DNA from 2 places in the Metabacillus litoralis genome. Region 2 is predicted to be linked to the other one. Evidence: a T-box and tRNA genes for the amino acid it is inferred to sense, from the RefSeq annotation. Region 2 holds a T-box; the other holds one or more tRNA genes.

Region 1 (4,435 bases), 2.2 Mb from region 2:
TTTCTTTCGTTTTTTATATATTTAGCATTGATCAGCATTTGAAGTTTCGCTTCATTTAACTCAGAAATTAGCTGCTTCACGATCATCACCACCATAACGTATTTATTAAAACGTATGTAGAAGGTGTTGAGATTTAGTCATGTTATTTCGCTTTTATCTATGATTTTATGTAAAGTCAATTAGATTCGTTTCATTGACTATGATCCCTTTCAATAAAACATAGCGAGGATCAAAACATAAAAAGGCGGAGAATAGAACGCCGCCTTTTAACATCCTTTTATTTTTCTGTAAGAAGAAAGGACAAACCTTTCGTGATTTCTTCTTTAACTTGTGAATCTTTTTCTTTTTCATATGCTTTTTGTAGCTCGTGTGCTGCTGAAGCTTCCCCTATTTTTCCTATCGCCCATGCTGCAGTACCTCTAATCACAGGTCTTGGGTCTTCGTGCATCACTTTTATTAAATCATCTAACGCAGTTGTATCTTTAAAATGCGCAAGTGCCAGGATCGCATTTCTTTGAAGAGGCTTTTTGCCTCTCCATGAACCAGATATATGTCCAAATTTTTCTTTGAAATCACGATTACTTATTGTTAATAACGGTTTTAATTTTGGCTTTGCAATTTCAGGATCCGGCTCCATTTCTGGATGAAAGTGAAAATCTTTTCCTTTATTAACAGGACAAACTGTTTGACAAGTATCACAACCATAGATGCGATTTCCAATTTTCGTACGGTATTCTTCAGGCAGAAAACCTTTTGTTTGTGTTAAAAAAGCAATACATTTCGATGAATCAAGCTGACCACCTTGTACTAAAGCACCTGTTGGACAAACATCGAGGCATTTTGTACATGAGCCACATTGATCTTCCATTGGAGTATCTGGCGGAAAAGGAAAGTTTGTAATCATTTCACCTAAATAAACATAAGAGCCAAATTCAGGCGTGATAATTGAGCAGTTTTTTCCACTCCATCCAATACCTGCCCGTTCCGCAACTGCACGATCGGAAAGCTCACCTGTATCAACCATCGATTTCACTTGAATATCAGGTACTTTTTCTTTTAAAAACACTTCTAATTTATTTAACCTGTCACGCAACACATCATGGTAATCCTGCCCCCAAGAGGCACGACAAAATATACCACGTCTTTCTTCTTTTGTACTTTTTGGAGCGTTTTTCATTTTTGAAGGATAAGCAAGAGCAATGGATATGATTGAACTTGCCTTAGGTAAAAGTTTAATAGGTGCAACACGTTTCTCAATATCTGACTCCTCAAAGCCTGATTGATAGCCAAGCTCCTGTTGTGTAATCAACCTTTGCTTTAGCTCTTCAAACATATTCGCGCTTGTAAATCCAATTTTATCGATGCCTATTGTTTTACTATATTCAATAACTTCCCTTTTAAATTCTTCAATATTCATTGCTCTTCCCTCCTTTAAAGGTCACATATTCTAAGTTTTTTCTTCTACTATGGTAAAATAACACCACATTCAATGTTTGTGGAGGTATGAATTAATGGAAATGACCGTTCAAGATCAACTCAACCAACTTAACAAAGACTTTAAAATTGGCATTGTGGAATATCGGGGTATTCACGTTGGAGATTCTCCTCAAATGCTCAAAGGAAGATTACAGCTATTCCAAGAATCTCTTTATTTTGATTATGTTGATAAGAAAGTAACGGATATCCCAGCCATCCTAGAATGGCGACAACTATTTAAAGCAATAGGAACAGACCCTAACCGATACCGCCCTTCAAGTGAAGCATTATATCGACGGGTTCAGAAACAGCAATATCTCCAACCGTTCAACTCTGCAGTAGACTTAAATAACTTTTTATCTCTTCAATACCAAATTCCCCTAGGGATTTATGATAAAGATAAGCTTATTGGGGATGTTAAAATCAAGATAGGTAGTGAAGAGGATACCTATCTTGCCATCAATGAACGTGAAGTTTCTTTTCATAACAAATTAGTTTCAGAGGATCATCAGGGTCCATTTGGAAGTCCTTATGTGGATTCAAAAAGAACCGCTGTAACATCTAACACAACAGAAGCTTTACATATTGTTTATTTAAACCCTTCTCTTTCTGAAGAGAGGTCTTTAGAACTATTACAAGCATTATCTAGTATGTTTACACAAATACACGGCGGAGACGCAACATATAAGATCATCAAGTAACTCGAAGGATTTATCCTTCGAGTTACTTCATTATTTGATAGCAAAATCAATGACATAATAAAAAACGCAATGCATCGTTTATCTAAGAAACGAGACACTGCGTTGTAACCAATTATTATGTATGGAGCGGGTGAAGGGAATCGAACCCTCATCATCAGCTTGGAAGGCTGAGGTTTTACCACTAAACTACACCCGCGAATAGGTACATTATATCAAGTATATTTATGTGATGCAATACCTTTTTGAAAATAATGTCGAAGAATGTCGAACATTCTTCATAATTTACTTTAACATTATATAATCTTTCAATATGATAATCAAGTCTTTTTATATTTTTTTCAGATGTTTCAGTAAATCTTACGTGTGTGCCGCAATAAACCTTTCATAAGACCGTACATCCATACTTCACTTCATTAGACGGTCGCCCATTCTTGCTAAACATATTCCCAAGTGGCTAGGTAAACACATATAGTACAGAGAAACTGAAATAACATTTGGGAAGGATGAAATGAAATGAGACATAGAGATGCAAGATTATCAGATGGACGCTTTGGTTATCCAGGTGGATTTGGTGGTTTCACAGGCGGATATGGTGCAGGTCCTGGTTACGGCGGTTATCCTGGTGCTGGATATGGTGGTTATGGCGCTGGATTCGGCGGTTATCCTGGTGCTGGATATGGTGGTTATGGCACTGGATTCGGCGGTTACCCTGGCGCTGGATACGGATACGGTGCAGGATATGGTCCTGGATTCGGAGGATATGGCGCTGGTGGTGTAGGACCACTTACTACTGGACTTCTAGGTCTTGGTGCAGGGCTTCTAGGTGGAGCTGTACTAGATGACGGTCCTTTCGGCAGAGGATATTATCATTACTGAAATAGATAGTAAAGGGGCAACTAAGATGTTGCCCTTTTTTCAATCCATCTATCACAAAAACCGAACGATACTTACAACTAACGCTCCGATACTTACTCCGGTACCAAGAATCCATTTAATTAATGATAAATGACTTTTGTTGAGTTGTCGTTCAATTTCTTCTTGTGTCGCAATATTTTTTTCAGCTAATAGACCATCAACAACAGCTCTTACATCATTCTCATCCAAAGAATTCGAATGAAATTCTTCTATATGCTCTATTTGTTGTTCTAGCTCTTGAATTTTCATCTCAAGTTCATGCACCTTCTCCTCAACTTCTCCCATTTGTATGACCACCTTTAGAAAGTTTCTTATTATTCTATTCAGCAAACAGCCAATTCGAATGGGTGTTGGTGCAATTGTTTAATGCATGACATGGTATTCGGTATGGGCAATAGCTAGCAATTGAAAAAAAGAATAGGATATACTAACCTTATAATGATTGCAAATGTGTCTTACAAGGAGCAAAAAAATGGTAGATGAGCTTAAGCATGACCTCGAAATTGAAAAATTAAAAAACGAAAATGCTTTACTAAAAGAACTCCTAAGTGAACTTCCTTTTTCGTTTACATATGTAAATAAACAACATAGCAAGTTAGTTGCTAAAGAAGGTAACTCCAAACAAATACTTATTCAAAAAGCAAACACTAATTCACATACCCGTGATGAATTTATTATTTCAACCACTTACGATCAGTTTGCAGAAACTGAACTCTTCCTTTCCTCTATCTTTGATTTTGTTCCTCACCATATTGTTTTTGTTGATGGTGATGGACTCATAACGTTATGTAATCTCCAAACTGCTAAAGATCTAGGTGTAGACCGGGATAAAATAATTGGTAAACATATAAGAGAGCTCTTACAACTTCCAGACGATCAAATCGAACTACTTGAAACGATACGAACAGGTATTGAAATGAAAGATAAAGAAGTACTAGATGTAAATTACGGGCTTATTAATACTCGTATTTTATGGAATACAGATGGATCGATTAAACGAGTATTAGGTACTTTTTATTTTCTTAACGTCATAAAAGAAGCTGAGAAGCAAGCGCTCGCCGGAAGAATTGCTGCTGGCATCGCACATGAAATTAGAAATCCTCTTACAACAGTCAGAGGGTATTTACAATTACTAAAAGATAAAACCAACACTGAAGTGTCACAACTTTTCACTGATATTCTCATTCCTGAGATAGATCGAGCAAATAAAATTATTAGTGACTTTTTGAGTATTGCAAAGCCTTCATCTAGCTCTAGACAAATGATCAACCTGCATAAGTTTCTCAAAGAATATTTGGGGAAATTTCTAGAAAGTGAGGCATTACTATATAACACAAAGCTGG
Region 2 (4,435 bases):
ACAACTCGTTTCACCTTTTCTCCTAAAGTTCCTAACTCTTCATGGAAAACAATTTTATCAAGTTTTTTTACGGCATCCTCAATATTGAGCTTCTGATCTTCTTTATAGAAGAAATTTGCATCAGAAAGGCGTGCACGTAACACTTTTTCATTACCTCTTGCAACATTTTCAAGATGGTTTTGATCACCGTTTCTTACCGTAATAAAATATGGCTGTAATTCTCCAGCTTGGCTTCTTACTGGGAAATAACGCTGATGTTCCTTCATCGTTGTAACCAACACTTCATCTGGTAACGATAAATATTCTTGTTCAAACTTCCCAAACAAAGCAGTTGGATATTCAACAAGATTGTTTACTTCCTCTAAGAGATCCTCGTCAACCGGGATGACCCAGCTATGTTCCTGTTCTAGATCTGACAACTGCTGACTTATTGCTTCTTTTCTTTTTACAGGATTTGCAATAACGAATTGTTCTAGTAATACCGTTTCATACAATGAAGGCATCGCAATTTCAACTTTCTCTCCTAGAAAACGATGACCATATGTATATGAATCTGTTTTTACCCCAGCAATTTCAAAAGGAATGACTTCTTGTCCAAATAAGGCTACAAGCCACTTAATTGGTCGGATATATCGTAATTCTTGGCTTCCCCAACGCATGTTTTTTGGGAATGTTAATCCCGTTATTAATTGTTTAGCCTCTGTTAATAATGTTTTTGCTTCTATCCCTTTTGTGAATTTTTGAACGTGGACATACTCAACGCCATTAATTTCCTTAAAGTAGATATCTTCAACAGAAGCGCCTTGTCCTTTTGTAAAGCCTATTGCAGCTTTTGACCAATTGCCATTCTCATCAAGAGCAATCTTTTTAGCAGGCCCTTTTGCTTCTTCTTCAATATCAGGCTGTTTTTCTAGCACATCTTTTACTAATACGGCTATACGGCGGGGAGAGGAATAAGTTCTCACTTCACCATGTGATAACTGTTTTTCATCAAGCCATTTTGTTAATTTGTCTGCAAATTGATTCATTGCATCTGTCACATAATGTGCAGGCACTTCTTCTAAACCAATCTCTACTAATAAATCTTTCTTACTCATGATTTGCTCCTCCTTCCTGCTGTAACATAGGGAAGCCTAATTTTTCTCGTTCTTCATAAAATGTTTTTGCGACTTTTCTAGCTAAGTTTCTTACACGACCAATATAGCCTGTTCGCTCAGTAACAGAGATCGCCCCTTTTGCATCTAAAAGATTAAATGTATGAGAGCATTTTAAAACATAATCATATGCAGGATGGACAAGACCTTCATCCATCTGTCTCATAGCTTCTTTTTCATAGGTTGAGAACAAATGAAAAAGCATATCCGTATCAGACGTTTCAAAGGTATATTTTGAATGCTCATACTCAGGCATTAAAAAGATATCACGCACCGTGTATCCATCAGTCCACTCTAAGTCAAATACATTTTCTTTATCTTGAATATAAGATGCCAGCCTTTCAATACCATACGTGATTTCAGCTGAAACCGGCTTACACTCTAACCCACCAACTTGTTGGAAATAAGTAAATTGAGTGATTTCCATTCCATCTAACCATACTTCCCAACCTAAACCAGCACAGCCTAACGAAGGGTTTTCCCAGTTATCCTCAACAAAGCGAATATCATGCTCTAATGGATTAATTCCTAAAGCACGTAATGAATCAAGGTAAAGCTCTTGAATATTGTCTGGTGAAGGCTTCATTATCACTTGAAATTGATGGTGTTGATAAAGTCTGTTAGGGTTTTCCCCATAACGTCCATCAGCAGGTCTTCTAGATGGTTCAACATAAGCCACCTTCCATGGCTCTGGTCCTATACTTCTTAAGAACGTATAAGGACTCATAGTTCCTGCACCTTTCTCAGTATCGTATGCTTGCATAAGCACACAGCCTTGATCAGACCAATGCTTTTGCAACGTTAGAATCATATTTTGAATATTCATCTTTATACACCTCCATTAATTTATAAAACAAGTTTTTGCTTTTGGGTTTAAACAGCATGACTTTTGTGGTCTTATTTAAAACTGACTCGAAGGACACTGCCTTGATAACAGTCTTTTAAATGAAAAAAGCTCCCGTCCCTATGTCAGACTAATGACATAGGGACGGGAGCTAGCCCGCGGTTCCACCCTAATTGCTTATATATGTATAAGCCACTTTAAATGAATATGCTCCAGAACGCCTTTCATTACGGGTCAATCCTTAGCTTTCACCATCCTAAGGTCGCTATCATTGAGTAATCGTAATTACTTCTTTCCTTCAACGCAACAATTGTTAAATTATATTTGCATCTTAATTGAAAATTGTTCTAATGTCAACAATGTCCTTCTATAACTTTCCCTTTAAAGAATCCATTTGATCTAAAAAACGCTTTGATTTAATTGTTAGACCTGTATATTCCTGATAATAGGAGTTGATGACCATTTTTAATTCATTCTTCGTCTCCTGTTTGACAGAAATATTTCCTAATCGGTTTAAATCAAAATAATAAAAAAGACGAAGGAGCTTTACTGTCATCGGAGATATCTGTAATCGATAAGGATCATTTTCAAAACATCGATGACATAAAAAGCCTCCCTCTCGTATCGAAAAATGAAATGTTCCATCTTTTTGACCACAAATGGAACAAGCATTAAGCTGAGGCTGCAGCCCTAATACTGGTAACATTTTCATTTCAAAAATATGAATCAGAATATCCGGATCTACATCTTCATCTAGATATTGAAGGGTTTGTTTTAATAATTCAAATAAAAAAGGGTTTCTGTCTAGGTTATCAGTACTTTTGTCTAGTAACTCAGCTAGGTATGAAGCATATGCTGTTAAAAAAATATCTTCTCGAATACTTCTAAATGACAAAATTGTTTCTCCCTGCTGTAGACCACCTAAACCACTAGATTTTTGAAATAGGAACGTCCCATACGTAAAAAGTTGGGTGATTGACGTAAGGCGACTATTAGGTTTCTTAGCGCCCCTAGCCATAACCCCAACTTTCCCAAGTTCTCTCGTATATAATGTTATTATTTTGTTTGTTTCACCGTAATCGGTAGATCGTATAACAATTCCTTCACATTTTTGAAGCAAATTTCCCCTCACCTTTCAAAGGTTCAGGCAAGATCAGGAAATTGGAAAATCTAGTTCAGCTAGTTCATCATCTTGAGAATCGGGTCCTTCATCATTCTCCTTTTCTAACTCTTTAAAAAGAAGATACGTATCAATACTACCTGTTTGCGAAAAAACCTTCCAGGTAAAATCCAACATATAAACCCCACCTTTCAGTTGTTAAGACTAGCAAGCAATAAATCCAATTTCTTTACAGTTATCTTGACCTTATTTTCTTCATTTCATGTTAAACAATTTTTACTAATGCTTTTCATGAATAGGATTATTTTGTTTATTGTTTCATCCTAAACGCTTTAGTATTCATCTTCTCTAAATCCATAATCACGAAGCTGTGAAGCTTTATTTCGCCAATCTTTTTGCACTTTTACCCAAAGCTCTAAAAACACTTTAGATCCTAACAATGCTTCAATATCGACTCGGGCTCTTTGCCCAACTTCTTTTAGCATACTCCCACGCTTACCGATTACAATACCTTTTTGCGAATCACGCTCGACAATTATCGTTGCGCCAACATATATTGCAGCATTGTTTTCACGGCGCTCAAGCGTATCCATTACCACTGCAATGGAATGTGGAATTTCTTCTCTTGTTAAATGTAAAACCTTTTCTCGAATTAGCTCTGTTATAATAAATCGTTCCGGGTGATCTGTCACTTGATCTTCCGGGTAGTACTGAGGCCCTTCCGGTAGGACAGCTTCGATTTGTTGTAGTAACGTGTCAACATTGTTTCCCTGCAGTGCTGAAATGGGAACAATTTCTTTAAAAGGATATAACTCTTTATATTGTTCAATGAGAGGCAGCAGTTGATCAGGGTGTATTTGATCTATTTTGTTAATAATTAGAAAAACAGGTGTGTTCGTTTGTTTTAACTTCTCAATGATGAATTCATCACCACGACCATACCCTTCTTCTGCATTAATCATGAATAAAATTAAATCAACCTCTTTTAACGTGTTTTGTGCTACTTTCATCATAAAATCGCCAAGCTTATGTTTTGGCTTATGAATTCCTGGGGTGTCAATAAAAACTGTTTGAGATTGATTTGTTGTATAAACCCCTTGAATCTTGTTACGAGTTGTTTGTGGCTTATCGCTCATAATTGCAATTTTTTGACCGATCACCCTATTAATAAAAGTAGATTTTCCTACGTTTGGTCTTCCTATAATTGATACAAATCCTGATTTGAAAGATTGATTATGATTCATGTAAATCCTCCGCTGAAAAAGCTCCTGGTAGTAATTCGCTAACTGTAAGTTCTGAAACATCACCTTGGAGGTT

Evidence for each region. A T-box is a leader RNA that pairs with one kind of tRNA and senses whether it is charged. The one in region 2 lies ahead of glyQ (glycine--tRNA ligase subunit alpha), so its partner is inferred to be a tRNA-Gly.
Region 1: it has a tRNA-Gly gene. The T-box ahead of glyQ (glycine--tRNA ligase subunit alpha) is inferred to sense a tRNA for this amino acid. The anticodon was not compared.

The regions. Positions count from the first base shown of each region.
Region 1 covers NZ_CP033043.1:4,769,676-4,774,110, reverse strand. The annotation lists gene D9842_RS23395 (amidase domain-containing protein) at 1-86, opposite strand, end outside; gene queG (tRNA epoxyqueuosine(34) reductase QueG) at 278-1,417, opposite strand; gene D9842_RS23385 (B3/B4 domain-containing protein) at 1,512-2,177, shown strand; tRNA gene D9842_RS23380 (tRNA-Gly) at 2,300-2,373, opposite strand; gene D9842_RS23375 (hypothetical protein) at 2,691-3,053, shown strand; gene D9842_RS23370 (hypothetical protein) at 3,105-3,377, opposite strand; gene D9842_RS23365 (two-component system sensor histidine kinase NtrB) at 3,565-4,435, shown strand, end outside.
Region 2 covers NZ_CP033043.1:2,558,824-2,563,258, forward strand. The annotation lists gene glyS (glycine--tRNA ligase subunit beta) at 1-1,097, opposite strand, end outside; gene glyQ (glycine--tRNA ligase subunit alpha) at 1,090-1,980, opposite strand; T-box leader at 2,136-2,309, opposite strand; gene recO (DNA repair protein RecO) at 2,366-3,118, opposite strand; gene D9842_RS12795 (YqzL family protein) at 3,152-3,295, opposite strand; gene era (GTPase Era) at 3,451-4,362, opposite strand; gene D9842_RS12805 (cytidine deaminase) at 4,352-4,435, opposite strand, start outside.